One region of the Fodinibius salicampi genome, then DNA from elsewhere that is predicted to be linked to it. Evidence: riboswitches for the same ligand, from Rfam matches in the RefSeq annotation. Region 1 holds a riboswitch; the other holds the start of a gene.
What was found. A riboswitch is a leader RNA that binds a small molecule or an ion and turns the genes downstream of it on or off. The one in region 1 is predicted to bind cobalamin.
Positions count from the first base shown of each region.

Region 2: linked by a shared signal. The riboswitch ahead of metE (5-methyltetrahydropteroyltriglutamate--homocysteine S-methyltransferase) and the one ahead of ABEB05_RS01770 (TonB-dependent receptor plug domain-containing protein) in region 1 are both predicted to bind cobalamin.

Region 1 covers NZ_BAABRS010000001.1:432,793-441,033, forward strand. Annotated here, with positions in the region: gene ABEB05_RS01760 (iron ABC transporter permease) at 1-813, shown strand, start outside; gene ABEB05_RS01765 (ABC transporter ATP-binding protein) at 813-1,832, shown strand; cobalamin riboswitch at 1,948-2,164, shown strand; gene ABEB05_RS01770 (TonB-dependent receptor plug domain-containing protein) at 2,206-4,131, shown strand; gene ABEB05_RS01775 (YncE family protein) at 4,142-5,200, shown strand; gene ABEB05_RS01780 (Dph6-related ATP pyrophosphatase) at 5,340-6,059, shown strand; gene ABEB05_RS01785 (vitamin B12-dependent ribonucleotide reductase) at 6,338-8,241, shown strand, end outside.
Region 2 covers NZ_BAABRS010000001.1:639,050-647,290, forward strand. Annotated here, with positions in the region: gene ABEB05_RS02595 (tetratricopeptide repeat protein) at 1-351, opposite strand, end outside; gene ABEB05_RS02600 (YegP family protein) at 458-634, opposite strand; gene ABEB05_RS02605 (hypothetical protein) at 786-983, opposite strand; gene ABEB05_RS02610 (3-keto-disaccharide hydrolase) at 1,091-1,735, opposite strand; gene ABEB05_RS02615 (DNA-binding domain-containing protein) at 2,129-2,827, opposite strand; cobalamin riboswitch at 3,386-3,590, shown strand; gene metE (5-methyltetrahydropteroyltriglutamate--homocysteine S-methyltransferase) at 3,736-6,063, shown strand; gene ABEB05_RS02625 (ribonucleotide-diphosphate reductase subunit beta) at 6,118-7,104, shown strand; gene ABEB05_RS02630 (ribonucleoside-diphosphate reductase subunit alpha) at 7,307-8,241, shown strand, end outside.

The DNA of each region.
Region 1 (8,241 bases):
TTATTAATGCAGACCCTCTTCCGGAATCCCCTGGCAGGTCCCTCTGTATTGGGGATAACCGCCGGGGCCAGCCTGGGAGTGGCTATCGTAATGCTGGCTGGAGGGACCATCACCAGTATCTTTGCCATTCAGCAGCTTTCGGCAATGGGCAGCTGGCTGATTGTTATTGCGGCCAGCCTCGGTTCGGCGGGCGTACTGCTGCTTATTCTGTTGATCTCCATCAAAGTACGAGATAATGTAACGCTGCTCATCATCGGACTAATGGTTGGAAACATGACGATCGCTCTCGTGAGTATCTGGCAGTATTTTAGCCGGCCCGAACAGATACAGGATTACCTTATATGGACCTTTGGAAGCCTGGGTGGAGTGCCGCTGGAACAGCTTTGGATCCTGGGCGCTGTTACCATTGTAGGCACTTTAATAGCGTTGTTACTTGTTAAACCACTAAATGGCTTGCTATTGGGAGAAAGTTACGCCCGAAGTATGGGCTTATCCGTCACCTCTTCCCGGATATGGATTATCATAAGCACAAGTCTTTTAGCGGGGGGCATTACTGCTTTTTGTGGCCCGATTGGATTCATAGGTATTGCAGTGCCACATCTCACGCGCTCTCTATTCGGCACAAATGAACACCGGGTGCTGATACCCGGGACATTGCTGATGGGCGCGCTGCTCCTGCTTGTTTGTGATATTATTGCCCAGGTACCCGGGACTGCAACTACTTTACCTATTAGCGCCGTTACGTCCATGATTGGCGCCCCGGTTGTAATCTGGGTGATCATTCAACGCAAAAATTTACAGGCCTCATTTTAATGGATCCCCATAAGCCTATCATATCTACAGAGAAATTAAGTATCGGATTCTCCGGTCGGGGAAGGGAAGCCCCTAAAACGGTGGCTGCTGGTATTGATGTATCGCTGAAGAGCGGGCAGGTGGTATGTTTGTTAGGGCCCAATGGATCGGGGAAATCCACCTTAATCCGAACACTTGCCGGACTTCATCCACCGTTAAATGGTGAAATAAGTTTGCTGGGAGAGTCGATGGCTCAACTTACCAATAAAGACATTTCCAAAAAGATAAGTACCGTTCTAACGGATCAGCTTACCATAGGTAACTTGACCGTCCGGGAGCTGGTTTCTTTCGGCCGATCTCCCTATACGGGATGGTTTGGTTCTCTGGATAAGCGGGATACTCAAAAGGTGGAATGGGCCATTGAATCCACAGGTATTGCTTCTTTTGTGAACCGGGATGTACTACAGCTGAGTGATGGCGAGCGGCAAAAGGTGATGATTGCCCGTGCTTTGGCCCAGGATACCCCGGCCATGTTACTGGATGAGCCCACAGCCCATCTCGATTTGCCCAATCGGGTAAGTATTATTCGCTTGTTGAGGAAACTCTCGCATAATACTCAGAAAGCGGTACTCTTTTCGACCCATGAGTTGGACTTAGCGTTAAAGGCTGCTGATCATTTATGGCTCATTAGTCTGCAGGGAGAAGTTATTACCGGAACCCCGGAAGACCTCGTCTTGGATGGGACTTTTGAGTCGGTATTTGAAAAGGATAGCTTTGTCTTTGATCGGGCTACCGGTTCTTTTAAGCTGCACGAACCATCCAAAATGCCTATTTATTTGTATGGAAATGAAGTAGGGGTGTTCTGGACACGGAGAGCTTTGGAACGTGCGGGCTATAAAGTGAAAGAATCAAATGGGGCCGGACTGGAAGTAAAGGTGCAGCAATCTGATGATGGGTTCCAGTGGATTGTAACTGAAAAAGGAAAGGGGCACCGGAAAGATTCTGTTCAGCATTTGTTATCGCTCCTCCATGATTTATAAATCACTAGCAAGGAGTAGGTATAAGCAAAGTGATACGCATTTATTTATGGTTAAGGAAATTTTAAGATAGAAAATTAAGTTTCATTTTATCCATAAACGCCCTACTTTTCCTACGCTCTTTGAAATAGTGTGTTGGTTTCCGCCAGCTGGCGGATGAAAAGGGAATTCCGTGCTCCGTATCAAGTTTTTGAACGGAAATTCGGAAGCTGTACCCGCAACTGTAAATCCATGCAAGTGATGTCTCCAACCTTTTGCCACTGTCCGCCGAATAGCGGATGGGAAGGCCGGACATCAGGATGAGCCAGAAGACCTGCCATACAATTTCTATTTCTTGAGAAACTTTCGGGAGTTAAAGTTTCTGCGAGGACATTTTATGACCCAATTATATAAACAAATCAGTACAGCTGTTTTATTCTGTACGTTCTTATTTCTTTATCAGGCAGCCTATGGCCAGACTATAGCTGATACACTTCAATTGGAAGAAATTGAAGTAGTGGCTACCCGTATACACCAGCCTTTAATCTATCAGCCCACGAATGTAGAAGTGACTGATTCTTCGCGCCTCAGTCTTTTAAAGGGACAGTCTATAGGAGAAGTGATAGCCATGGAGTCTTCTCTGTTTATCAAAGAGTACGGGCCGGGCGGCATGTCTACGGCCTCTCAACGGGGACTTTCTTCCGAGCAGATACAGGTGCTTTGGGAAGGCGTTCCTATCAATAGTCCTACGCTTGGGCAAACAGATCTTTCGCTATTGCCCGCCAATATTTTTTCGGAGATACAATTGAGCTCGGGAACGCCAAGCACAGCTTTTGGTGGGGGAAGTTTGTCCGGCGCACTCTATTTGCGATCTGATTGGAATGCCGGGAAATATTTTTCTGCTCGTCAAAGGATTGGGTCATATGGGCAATGGCAATCCTCAATGGAAGGACACTATAGTACTCAAGAACTCCAGGTTTCGGTGCACAGCATGTACGACTACTCTGAAAATGATTTTGAGTATTATAACCGAGCCTATAACCGAACGGAAAAGAGAGAGCATAACCGCAGTAAAGGCGTTAATGTAATGGCTTCGGTAGGTAAAGAATTAAACAATGGACATTGGAAATCTGTTTTTTGGGTGGCTGACAAAGATAATCAAATTCCGGGATCTATTTTAAAAACTGACAGTAAGAGCCGTCAGGAAGATCAAGCTCTTCGCTGGTTAGGTACCTATGAACGTAAGCTTGGGAATGCAGAATTTTCGTTTAAGAACTATTTAAGTCGTGTGGAGCTGAACTATTTTGATCCGGACACAGATACCCGAAGCTTTAGTACCAATAAGCGCTGGATGGTCAGTTCCGATCTGAAATATCCTGTTGCTGAACAGTTGTTATTGAAAGGAGAGATCAGTGGAGCATTGACGGGTGTGACCTCCAATAACTATGTGACTGATAAAAGCCGTAGTCAGTTTAGCATGCTTGCCAATCCGGAAGTGATGCTGGTGGACCACAGGTTAAGGCTATATCCGGCATTGCGAATGGATGCATACAATGATTTTGGAACTGTAGTCAGCCCTTCATTGGGGATAAATTATGAGTTGTTTCCTGATAAGCTTTTTCTGCGGGGACAGCTGAGCCGGGATTTTAATCCGCCCACTTTTAACGCGTTGTACTGGGGACAAGGTGGAAACCCAAATTTGAAAGCAGAGCGAAGTAACACCGGCGAAGCAGGTATTATAATAACTCCGCGAAAATTTTTGGGTGTATCTTCCATTAGATTAACGGGCTATTACAGTAAGATCAGTAATGGCATCCGCTGGTATCCCGGGGATGATGGTATCTATACGCCATCTAATGTAGAAGAGCTAACTACAAAAGGAATAGAAGCCGAAATTGACAATAGTTATTTGATTTCCCCAGGCTGGCAATTGAATATTCAACAATCGGGTATCCTAAACCGCACAGAGATAATGACTCCTCGTTTTCCCGGTGATGAGGCTGTTGGGAGCCAGCTACGGTATACTCCGCAGTGGAAATATAACGGTACCCTCAGCTTACAAAAAGATATTTTTAAGGCTCTCATTCAGTATCGCTGGGTTGGTCGGCGATATACGACTGATACCGAAGACCTGCGTGATTCACTCGATCCTTATCAGGTATTGGATGTGAGTGTACAAACCCAAAAACAACTGCAAGCATTGGAGCTTACATTACAGGCAGGAGTTAAGAATCTCCTGGATACCAATTATGAGATTATTCAGTGGTACGCCATGCCTCAACGAAATTTTAGTTTATCATTAACAGTAACTTATCATTTATAAATTCTCGATTATGAAAATTAGATACATTCCCTTATTACTTTTGATAACAGTGACCCTGAGTTCCTGCCTGGGGGACAACGGAAATAATCCTGATCCACTTGAGCTTGCAACCGTTTATGTTAGCAATGAAGGAAATTTCAGCGATGCAAACGGCACCATTACAAGTTACGACCCCAAATCCGGAAGTACCTTGAAGGCCGCTTTTGAAGATGCTAATGGTCGGCCTCTTGCTGGTATCATTCAATCTGCTAAGATACGCGGCTCTCGAATGTATATCGTGCTCAATGAAGCTAATAAAATAGAAATCGTTGATGTAAGATCGTTGGAAAGCATTGGAACTATTGAGATGTCAACGACTCCAACAGATTTCGAGATTCTTACTGAACAGGTCGGTTATGTAAGCAATCTTTACGATGGAAGCATTTCGATAGTGGATCTGGAAAACTTTGAGGAGACAGATGAAGAACGAATTTCCGTCGGCTCCCAGCCCAGAAGCATGGTCCGAATAGGAAATTTTGTTTATGTCGCCAACAGCGGCTCCGGTGATGATCAAACTGTAACGGTCGTTAATGGAAGCAACGATACCGTCGAAGAAACTATTGAAGTAGGGGCTGGACCTACGGAGATTGCAAGAGATACTGGTAATCGCTTGTGGGTGGTGTGTAAAGGAAAAATAGCCTATGATGAAAACTGGGAGCGCGACCCGGAGAATGATATTCCCGGTAGTGTCCATATCATTGACGGTCAAACAGCTACCGTTATAGATTCTATAGAAACCGGAGGGCATCCTACGGGTATTGCCCTCAATAATAATGGAGCCGAAGCTTATTTAATAGACGAGGTGTTATCCGCGATCAATATGAATACGTTTGAAATAAAAGAGGATACCCTCATTGATCGTACTTTCAGCAGCATTGAGTATATGCCTACCGAAGGCAGACTTTATGTCGGAGACAGTAAGGGATACAGTCAGAATGGACAGGCAATTGTTTATGAACTAGACGGAACAGCGATAGATTCTTTTAGCGTAGGTATTGCACCTAAAGCATTTCACTTCATAGTGAACTAAGTATCGTAAAATTATCGGCGACAAAATGCCGAATGCTAGTATAGCAGAATAGATATAAGAGTTCCGGGGAGGGAAGCCTGCCCGGAACTCTTTATTTTTTATAGCATCCAGATTCAACACAGTCAGAAGTCATTAATAAATGGAAAAAGTGATATTTAATTGGAGTGGAGGAAAAGACTCCTCTTTGTGTTTGCTCAAACTCCTGGAAAGTGATCAGTATGATATTTGCAGGCTGTTGACTACCGTGAATCAGGAGAAAGGCCGCGTTTCCATGCATGGAATCAGGGAAGAGCTGATTCATTTACAGGCTGGGCAAATTGGCATTCCGCTTCATTGTGTAATGTTGCCCGATCAGCTTGATATGGAACAGTACGACCGTATAATGTCCGAGTCATTGCAGGCGTTTAAAAGAGAGGGAGTCCATCTTGGAGCTTTTGGAGATATCTTTTTGGAAGACCTGCGCAAATATCGCGAAAATAAGCTCAGAGAGATTAATGTGGAAGCAATTTTTCCTTTATGGAATAAAGACACTGATCGGCTGGCCCGAGAGTTCATCGACTTGGGATTCAGAGCCATAATTGTTTCTGCCGATGGTCGGAAACTTGATGCCTCATTTGTGGGCCGCGAATTTGATCATCAGTTCTTAAAAGACTTGCCGGAGGGAGTTGATCCCTGCGGAGAAAACGGGGAGTTTCATTCTTTCGTTTTTGACGGTCCGATATTTAAAGATCCCGTTTCATTTGAGAAGGGGAAGCTTGTTGAGCGAAGCTATGAAGCACCCGGTGATTCAGCCTATTCTTTTTCCAATCGACCAGCTCAAGGATCTTCTTGGTTTTTAGATTTGTTGCCGGACAACTAGTTGATAGGGGATTACAAAGCATTAGCTACCTCCCTCAAAGAGTTATCCACAATTAAAATGCGCGAGAAAATATAATTTCTTAGGAATTGGTCTATAGGTGGCTAAAAATTGTGGATAACTTCCCCATTTTGTGGAAAAGTAATTGGGTTTTTTACTTGCTCCAAAGTTGCAGTCCGTTATATTTAATTATAGAAAATGTGGAGTTATTAATTGTTTTATAAATCCCTTCTACAACGCAGGTAAGTAATAATTATTAGTCAAGTAACTGGAGAAATTATATGAAATTTACACGCTTTTATACTCAGGATGATTGGGAAACCCCATTCGGGGACATGAAATTTGAGAGCCGGAAATCGGAGATTAAAAATCCGGACGGCTCAATGGTTTTTTCGATGGATGAGCTAATTGTACCTGAAGACTGGTCGCAGGTATCAACAGATGTGATAGCTCAGAAATACTTTCGCAAAGCCGGAGTCCCCAAAAAGACTAAGAAAGTCAAGGAAAAGGGAGTACCCAAATGGTTGCAGCGTTCCGTACCTGATGAAAAGGCGATGAAAGATATTCCCGAGGATGAGCGTTTTGGCGGAGAGGATGATAGTCGCCAGGTATTTCATCGTCTGGCGGGTTGCTGGACCTATTGGGGCTGGAAGCATGACTACTTTGATTCGGAAAAGAATGCAAAGGTATTTTATGATGAACTGTGCTATATGCTGGCAAACCAGATGGCGGCTCCAAACAGCCCGCAGTGGTTTAATACCGGCTTGCACTGGGCTTATGGCATCAACGGGCCGTCGCAGGGACACTATTATGTCGACGGGAAGTCCGGAGAGCTTAAGCGCTCGGAAGATGCCTATACCCATCCACAGCCGCATGCATGCTTTATCCAGAGCATTGATGACAACCTCGTGAATGAGGGCGGTATTATGGATCTGTGGGTACGGGAGGCCCGCCTCTTTAAATACGGATCCGGAACAGGCAGCAACTTTTCCAAAATTCGCGGTGAAGGAGAACCTCTGAGCGGCGGCGGAAAATCTTCCGGTCTGATGAGTTTTCTCAAGATTGGAGATAAGGCGGCCGGTGCTATCAAATCCGGTGGTACGACACGTCGTGCGGCCAAGATGGTAACGCTGGATCTGGATCATCCTGATATTGAAGAGTATGTAAACTGGAAGGTGCGCGAGGAGCAAAAGGTCGCTTCTATTGTAACAGGATCCAAAATCCTTGAAAAGCATCTCAAGAAAATTATTAAGCTGTGTAATAAGCCGGTGGAGATTGACGGGCGTACCTTCAACGGGGCGGTCAGCCGTGATCCTCTGAAAAACAAGGAGCTCGGAAAAGCAATTAAAGAAGCGAAGGAAGACCAGGTGCCGCTGAATTATATTGAACGCGTCGTTCAGCTGGCTGAGCAGGGCTTTACGGATCTGGAGTTTGATACATATGATACTGACTGGGATTCAGAGGCTTATCGTACGGTGAGTGGACAGAATTCCAACAATTCGGTCCGTATTCCCAATAAGTTTATGAAGGCCGTCAAAAATAATGACGAATGGAACCTGTATTGGAGGACTGAAAAACGTAATGCTGAGAAAGAGGGCAGAGAACCAGAGCCCTGCAAGAGTATGCCGGCGCGTGAACTCTGGGACGATATCGCCAATGCGGCCTGGGCATGTGCTGATCCGGGAGCGCAATACCATGATACGATTAATGAATGGCATACTTGTCCCGAGGACGGACCCATAAACGGTAGTAATCCCTGTTCGGAATATATGTTCCTGGATAATACGGCCTGTAACCTGGCTTCACTGAACCTGATGAAGTATTTTAAAACGGATCAGTGTCAGGAATTTGATGTGGAAGCGCTTCGTAATGCTTCCCGTTTGTGGACAGTTGTGCTGGAAATTTCAGTGCTGATGGCCCAGTTTCCCTCCAAAGAGATCGCAGATCTTTCTTATAAGTATCGCACGCTCGGTTTGGGTTATGCGAATATAGGCGCGGCTCTGATGGTTCAGGGCGTTCCCTATGATAGTCCCGAAGGTTGTGCGATTGCCGGTGGGCTGACTAGCATCATCCACATGAATGCTTATGCGACCAGTGCGGAGATGGCAAGTGAGTTGGGGACCTTTGAACGCTATGAAGCAAATAAAGAACACATGCTTCGTGTGGTTCGCAACCACAAGCGAGC
Region 2 (8,241 bases), 210 kb from region 1:
AGCAATGAGCCCCAACCCATAGTGAGCCAGGGCATTGTTATCATCGAGGGCAACTGATTTTTTGAAATATTTTTCAGCCCTTTCTGCTTTATTCAGGCTCATATAATAGCTGCCGGCAATTTGATGCAGCTCACTATCCTCAGGGACCTGCTTTAAAGCAAACTGTAGGAATTCCTCTGTTTCCTGGTTCTTCTCCCTGTCAATTTTAATTATGAGCTTATTTTTGAGCGCCTTTTTATGACCGGGTTCTCTGTTAAGTACCTGGTTGAAAAGACGCAGCGCCTGTTCGTAGTTCTTTTTCCGGAGGAAAGACTCCCCGCGGTTGTAAATACGTTCTGTTCGTTGTCCCATTAATTTGTTTTGAGTGTGATATTACTAAAGAATAGCAGCTAAAAAATAAAAAGGCTGCCTATTGGTCGTAAAATAGACAGCCTCGTTTAATGCGTTTTAAAATGGCCTAATAGGAATTGCTGCGAGTATAACTGGTGCAATTACCATTTTCTTTGCCATCTTTCTTACATTCTTCTTTGTCCTCAAATCCGCCATTGGAGTACGCTTCTATATCGCCGTTTTTGGCTGTTCTTCGCCATCTCCATTCTCCTTTGGCATCTTTATAAATTTCACATCTAGGCATAAAAAGTGCTGTTCTTTTGGGTTATGTATTGACAATCATGCTTTTTAAAAAATAAACTGCATATATCTATTTACAAAAAAAATGTCTGTTTAATTCCGTGTTTTTGACAAACTAAAGCGTAATCCTAAACTATCCACTGATAGGGCATCTTTTAAGGTAGAAGCTTGAAATTATAATCCACATTTTCCTTTACTTCTATTCTTGGCAGATCTACCTGGGTATCGTTTTCTTCGGCCTCCTTCAAAAGAGCTTGGTGAAAATCTTTGGAAAGCAAAAGCCGGTGGTACTCAGTTCCTTCTTCGTAAATATAATCTGTAATTGCATCACGCAGTCGGTTCATCTTTTCCATAACATTCAATGGGTTAGATTAATTTTCTATCAGTTCTGTTACTAATGTAAAGAGGTTCGAGCGTTAAATCAGCCTTCCCTGCGATTTAACGCTCGAATAGTATTGATTTATGGCAGGGGTTTTACCTTTATGTTTTTGTAGTACACCACACTTTCTGGGTCGTGTCCCTGCAGGGCAAAGGTACCGCTATCGAGTACGCGTCCCTCGCGGTCCACATTTTCCGGTTCGGTATACTCAATGAGGGTCTCTCCATCCAACTTCACCGTAACGTTTTTATCTTGGACCTTGATGTGCAATGTAAACCATTCACCGTCTTTGGCGGGAGCATCATTCATGATGTCTTTCACGGCATAGAGACTGGCGGTTTTTCTTGGATCATCATCAGTATTATTAACCTGTACTTCATACCCCTTTTCCGGCCAGCCTTCTTCCTGGTATTCGGTGTGGAAGTAGATGCCCGAATTAGATCCTTCGGTCGTTTTTACATCCGCTTGGAACTCAAAATTCGTGAAATCATGATTTTCCACAGGTCCCGAATAAAACAGGTGTGCGCGGGGACCATCAACTTTAATGATTCCATCTTCTAACGAAAAGGTCTCCGGATTTTCACCGGCCTGCCAATTTTCCAGTGTTTCACCGTCAAACAGGGAAATCCATTCTCCGTTTGTTTCCTGCGCCGAAGAGGAGAACGCTCCGCCCAGCACCATTGCGATGACAATCATTGCGGTCATTACTTTGATCGAAAATTTCATAATAGTTTAATATGCCTTATAAGTTCGTGTTATACTTTCCCATCAAGGGACAAGCGGTTTATTAATAGCTACCTTACCATACGCATTTTAACCCGTTCCTTCAACTTGTAATATCCTTGTAGAGGATTCTTACAGGCCGAGAGGGGCAGTATACCCCTACTAATAATGCTCACTGCCATGGGAATGATATTCTAAAAGTTATTAGTATAACTTTCTCACTGTTATACTAATAACACTACCTATGTTACCCTAATAACTGTAATACTGTTATCTAAATAACTCTGTGTAAGTTATACTGATAACAGTGAAGTTACGTCGGTTAGGGGGAACGTTACGCAGAATTACAAAGGATAATTCATTCAATATCCTACTAAAGCAAAGGCGGGAGGAGGATCAGGCTAGCTGGAGTTTAGTATCAAGTCTTCCCGATCGAATTTCGGATGAGCTGTGCATTATTGCCCGTATTTCTAGCCGGTAACTGTCAGCCGTGAGGGTATCGGGAATGGCAAAGATCAGCTCTTTGGGCATATTCCGGATGAATCTGTTTACGCGAATCTCTGTACCGTCATGGCTGATAAAGAATACCCCTTGCTGTTTGTCATCCGGATCTGTTTTTAAACGGTAACCACGGACGATAGCGATGCTTCCGGGGGTGAGCAATTCGTTTTTCGTATCGGAATCCACATCTAAAAACCGGGTGATGGCGGGGCGGGGAATATGTCCGTTTACTTTTTCCAGTCGAAGCTTTCCGGGAAGGGTTTTTAAACGCAGCCCACAGTTACAGTTGATATGCAACTGGTGGCGACTAGGATCGAAGTAATCTTCATGATCTTTAAAAATACCCGAGATAGACAGGCTGATATTCATCAGGGGAGTATCAATACGGTGGCCGCGGGAAAGAGCACGTTCAATGGCCGCTTCATAGTTTTCGAGCGTGGCCAGTGCATCGGCTTTAGTTATCGTTGATCCCCGGCTGATCATTTCATCAATAATATCTTCCATCGAAAGGCTTTTCCCGTGCCGGACGATAGCCCGGTGGTCGTTCGGTTTATTGGTCAGATGGTTGGGGTAAAGGGCGTAGGTAATGGGCATAGCTTTTTGTTTGTTTTGAACGTTTATGGGTTGTAATAAATCACCCGTGTCATTCTGAATTTATTTCAAGCTCTGGAGGCGTTAGTATCTGCAATAAATGCTGAAATGGTTTGCATGATATAGTAGTTATGCTCTTTCTCAATAAGTAAGATCCTTTTGGAGGGGAATCCTTACAGATTTTTTGGCCCATATCGGGATTCTGTTAAACCTGTTTATTCAGGAGGTTATTGATAGGACAGGTTGCCAATCCGTTTGGACTGGTTAACAACTCGTCCTGTAAAGCGACCCAGGGCTATAAGTGTTTATAAATAACTGGGTAAAAGGGACAGGAAATAAGTAGCGCGGGAATTAATTCCCGCGCTATTGACTCATACATATAGCTGTTTCAAGTTTACAATGCAGACCCACAACAGAACCTACTGATTATAACTATGCACACTGGTTTTCCATGAAACCACTTTGGTGCCATTTATACATCGAAACTTTCCTCCGGAATGTTAACAACTTAGGCTAAATGTGGAAAAGTAATCGTTGACAATGAACGCCGAAGCTGTTTTCTTAAAAGTAAGATTTAAAGGTGTCCCGACCACGGTCGGGGTGAAAAGGGAATCCGGTGATTCCTGAGAAGGAGAATCCGGAGCTGTTCCCGCAACTGTAATCCGATAGATTTCTTTGTTAAGCCACTGTCTCAGCCCCAAAAGAGATGGGAAGGATCAAGGAAATTTCGGTAAGCCAGGAGACCTGCCTTTAAATTGAGTAAACGAGGCCTTCGGGAGTTAAGGCGTTGTTGAAAGACAGGAACGGCGTAGGTCTTCATTATGGTTTATGTGATATTTTTTATCTCCTGTCTTATCAACGTTTTAGCGTTCTCACCTCGTATAATTATAAGCTAAAACAAGGTATTACTCATGCTTACTCACAACCTCGGATACCCGCGGATAGGTATCAACAGAGATCTTAAAAAAGTCGTAGAATCTTATTGGAAAGGCGATATCAGTAAATCAAAACTGGTGGAATCCACCGAAGCCCTTCGGGTGATGCACTGGACCAAACAGAAAGAAGCCGGCATAGACTGGGTGCCGTCGAATGATTTCTCACTCTATGACCAAGTGCTGGATACGGCGCTGCTGGTGGGGGCTATCCCGGAGCGCTACCAGGAGTTGTATGACCAGGAGAATGACAAAATCCTGAGCTATCCCATTGATACTTATTTTGCCATGGCACGGGGCATACAGGATGAAGATCATGACATCTCGGCCATGGAGATGACCAAATGGTTCAATACTAATTATCACTACATCGTCCCGGAGTTTTCGGCCGATCAGACCTTCCAATGTCTTTCATCAAAAATATTTGACGAGTACGAGGAAGCCAAAGCCGTGGGCGTAATTACAAAGCCCGTGCTTATTGGTCCGGTCAGCTTCTTGCTGCTGGGCAAGGAAAAGGAGGGAGGCGGTGATTTTCACCGCCTAGACCTGCTAGATAAGCTGCTGCCTGTATACCAGGAAATTTTGGATAAGCTCGAGCGGATGGGCGTCGAGTGGGTGCAGATCGAAGAGCCGTTTCTTTCTCTGGACCTTGATGGAAAAGTCAAGAAGGCCTATCGGAAAGCCTATCAAAAACTGGATGAAGACCTGGGAGAATTAAACTTGCTGCTGACGACCTATTTTGAGGGTCTCGGTGAAAATTCGGATCTGGCGTGCGAACTACCGTCAGACGGCCTTCATATCGATCTGGTAGAAGATCAGAATCAGCTGGAAGTGGTGCTTGATAAAATGAATGGGGAGCAAGTGCTTTCCCTGGGATTGATCAACGGACGGAATATCTGGAAAGCAGATCTTGAAAAAGCAGCAGAGATTATTGACCAGGCTGAGGAAGCAATTGGAAGCGACCGGCTTTGGATAGCACCTTCGTGCTCGCTGCTGCACTGTCCGGTGGATCTGGAGCAGGAAACGGATGAGACGGCGCTGCCTGCCGAGGTCAAGCGCTGGATGGCTTTTGCCAACCAGAAACTGGACGAGCTGTCCCTGATGAAGAAGCTCGCAGAGGATTCGTTGACAGACGAAGAGCAGGAACTTGTAAGGGCGCACCAGGCAGATCTGGCTGACAAAGGAGAGTCAGCGCTGGTGCATAATCCCGATGTGCAGGAGCGCATAGAGAATCTGGATGATGGTATCCTACACCGCGACCATCCCTACAGAGAACGAAAAAAGGTACAGCAGAAACATCTGGATCTGCCGGACCTGTTCCCCGCTACCACCATTGGGTCCTTCCCGCAAACTAAAGAAGTCCGGCAGTGGCGAGCGGATTACAGAAAGGGAAAGTTATCCTGGGAAGAGTACGAACAGCATATCAAAGAGGCGATTGATAAACTGATCCAAAAACAGGAAGAGATTGGCTTGGACTTGCTGGTCCACGGTGAATTCGAGCGCAATGATATGGTAGAATATTTCGGTGAGCAGTTTGCCGGATTCGCTTTTACCCGCAACGGCTGGGTGCAAAGCTATGGCACCCGCGGGGTAAAGCCGCCCATCATTTATGGCGATATCCACCGTCCGGAAGCCATCACTGTCAAATGGTCCTCGTACGCCCAGTCCCAAACTGACCAGCCGGTCAAAGGAATGCTCACGGGTCCGGTAACCATCCTGCAATGGTCCTTTCCGCGCGACGACCAGCCCTGGTCTGAAACCGCTAAGCAGATTGCCCTGGCCATCCGCGATGAAGTAAAAGACCTGGAGGAAGCCGGCATACAGGCTATCCAGATTGATGAACCCGCTTTCCGGGAAGGGTTGCCATTGCGGCGTGACGATTGGGATCGTTATCTGGAATGGGCGGTAGATGCCTTCCGCATGGCTTCTACGGTGGTAGAGGACCAAACACAGATCCACACTCATATGTGCTACTCGGAGTTTAATGATGTGATCGAACATATTGCCCGCTTGGATGCGGATGTGATCTCTATGGAGACTTCCCGTTCCCAGATGGAGCTGCTGGATGCCTTTGTGGAGTTCGAATATCCCAATGAAATAGGTCCGGGTGTCTACGATATCCATTCTCCGCGGGTGCCTTCAACCGACGAGATGGTCGCGCTGCTGGAAAAGGCTGCGGATGTACTTGAGCCTGAACAGATCTGGGTAAACCCCGACTGTGGACTTAAAACCAGAGGCTGGGAAGAGACGCTGCCGTCGCTGGAAAATATGGTGGAAGCAGCCCGCCTGATGCGGGATAAAGTATAAAATTTTAATCTATACGGACGTAGCATACTACGTCCCGACAAAATCTATTTATTTATGAACAACAAACTAATAGGACGCACTTCAGTACGTGATAATATTAAACTCAGTGAAGATCCCTCATATCCCATTTTCAAGGAGCTCTACGAAAAACAAAAAAAAGCGATCTGGTTTCCGGAGGAGCTGAATATCCAGCAGGATGCGCTTGACTATCACTCGCTTTCGGATGATGAAAAGGATCTCTTTGATACGGCTGTGGGCTACTTCTGCTCCTCGGAGCTGCTGGTACAGAATGTGCTGGTAAACTCCTTCTTTCCGCTGCTCACCGATCCACACGCCAAGATGAGCTTCAGCACGCAGCTGTTTATGGAGAATATCCACAGCGATTTCTTTGAGATTGTGCTGCAGTCATTCGGTATGGACCGCGAGAAGATGTACGATGTAGCCTTTGATGACCCCATCCTGCGCAAAAAGCAGTCGCTGATTGTGGATGAGATCGACAAGATCAGCTATGAGAAGATCGATCCGGAAACGCTTGAAGGACAGAAGCAGGTCCTGCGGGCCATTTTACTGAATAACATTATCCTGGAAGGGATTTTCTTTTACTCCTCTTTTGCACATTTCTTCGCCCTCAAAGATATGGCCAAGATGAAGAATGTGGTCTCCGGGGTAGAACTGGTGCTGATTGACGAGTCGTTGCACCTGCAGAACGGTATTGAGGCAATCCTGATTATGCTGGATGAAAATCCGGAGATTGTGGAAGATACCGAGTACGTGCAGGATATACGGGACATCATTTTGGAGGGAACCGCCCTGGAAATAGAATACGTGAAACATAAGTTCGGAGACCGTACGATCCTGGGAATTTCTTACGGTGAACTGGAGCGCTACCTGAAGTATATCACCGACCGGCGCCTGCAGGAATTGGGTTTTCAGCAGGAGTTCCACATCAACGAAAATCCCCTGCGATTCCTACAGAAGGAAGATGTAAAGAAGCTGATCAACTTCTTTGAGGTATCCTCAACCGAATATACGAACTATTGATATAGCACCCTATAGATATTGTAAAGACCACTTTCAAAGAGCAAGCAGTCTATTAACCCTTTATAAGGTAACCCCCACAGTTGACAGGAAATGATACTACCGGGCAAAAAAGCTCGGTGGAGACAAAACCCTTGACAAGTGGCAACGAGTAGGGGCTGTGCGGATTAACCTTCAATATTTAACCTTTCAACCTTTCAACACTATGAAAAGAACTGTCATAAAGCGCGACGGAACGGAAGAACCGTTCAGAACACAGAAAATTATTAACGCCATTTTTGAAATTATAGAAGGACTGGAGGTAGAGGACGACTACGAGCTGGTCTTTCTGATCATGAAAGAACTGGACCTAAAAGTCCCGGAGCGGGTGTCCACCGAAGAGCTCGACCGGCTGGTGCTGAAGGCTATAGAACAGCTCATTCCTAAACACCCGGTCTACGATACCCTGGCCACAAGGCAGTTGTTGAAGCTCATTAACAAGCGAATTGACCGGCGACTGGATAGCTTCCGGGAATACCTGAAAAAAGGATTTGAACAGGAGCTGCTGCATGAACGGCTCAAAGCGTTCGATTTTGATCTTCTGGAGCAGTCGGTCAACTTTGAGCGGGACAGCCTGCTTGGTTATTTTGGCTTAACGACCATGAATGACCGTTATCTGATGAAAAACCGCGATGGTGAGGTCATGGAGAAACCGCAATGGTTTTTTATGCGGGTGGCCATGGGCATCGGTAATTCCAACGAGGAGATCGTCAAGATCTACAACAAGCTTTCAAAGCTGGAGTACCTGCATTCCACGCCAACATTGTTTAATTCGGGTACCGTTACCTCGCAATATTCTTCCTGCTATGTGAGCGTTATCGATGACTCCTTGGATTCGATTATGGACAAGGCACGCGAGACGGCATTCCTGGCCAAATATGCCGGGGGTGTGGGGACGGATGTCAGTCGTATCCGGGCTACGGGTTCGAATATTGCTTCGCTGAATGCACCCTCATCCGGGGCCATTCCCTTTATAAAGATCTTTGATACGCTGGTTAACTCCATCCAGCAGGGGGGACGCCGCCGCAGCTCGCAGGTAATCTCCATGCAGCCCTGGCACCTGGATATCGATGGTTTCCTGGATCTGCGGGAAACCACGGG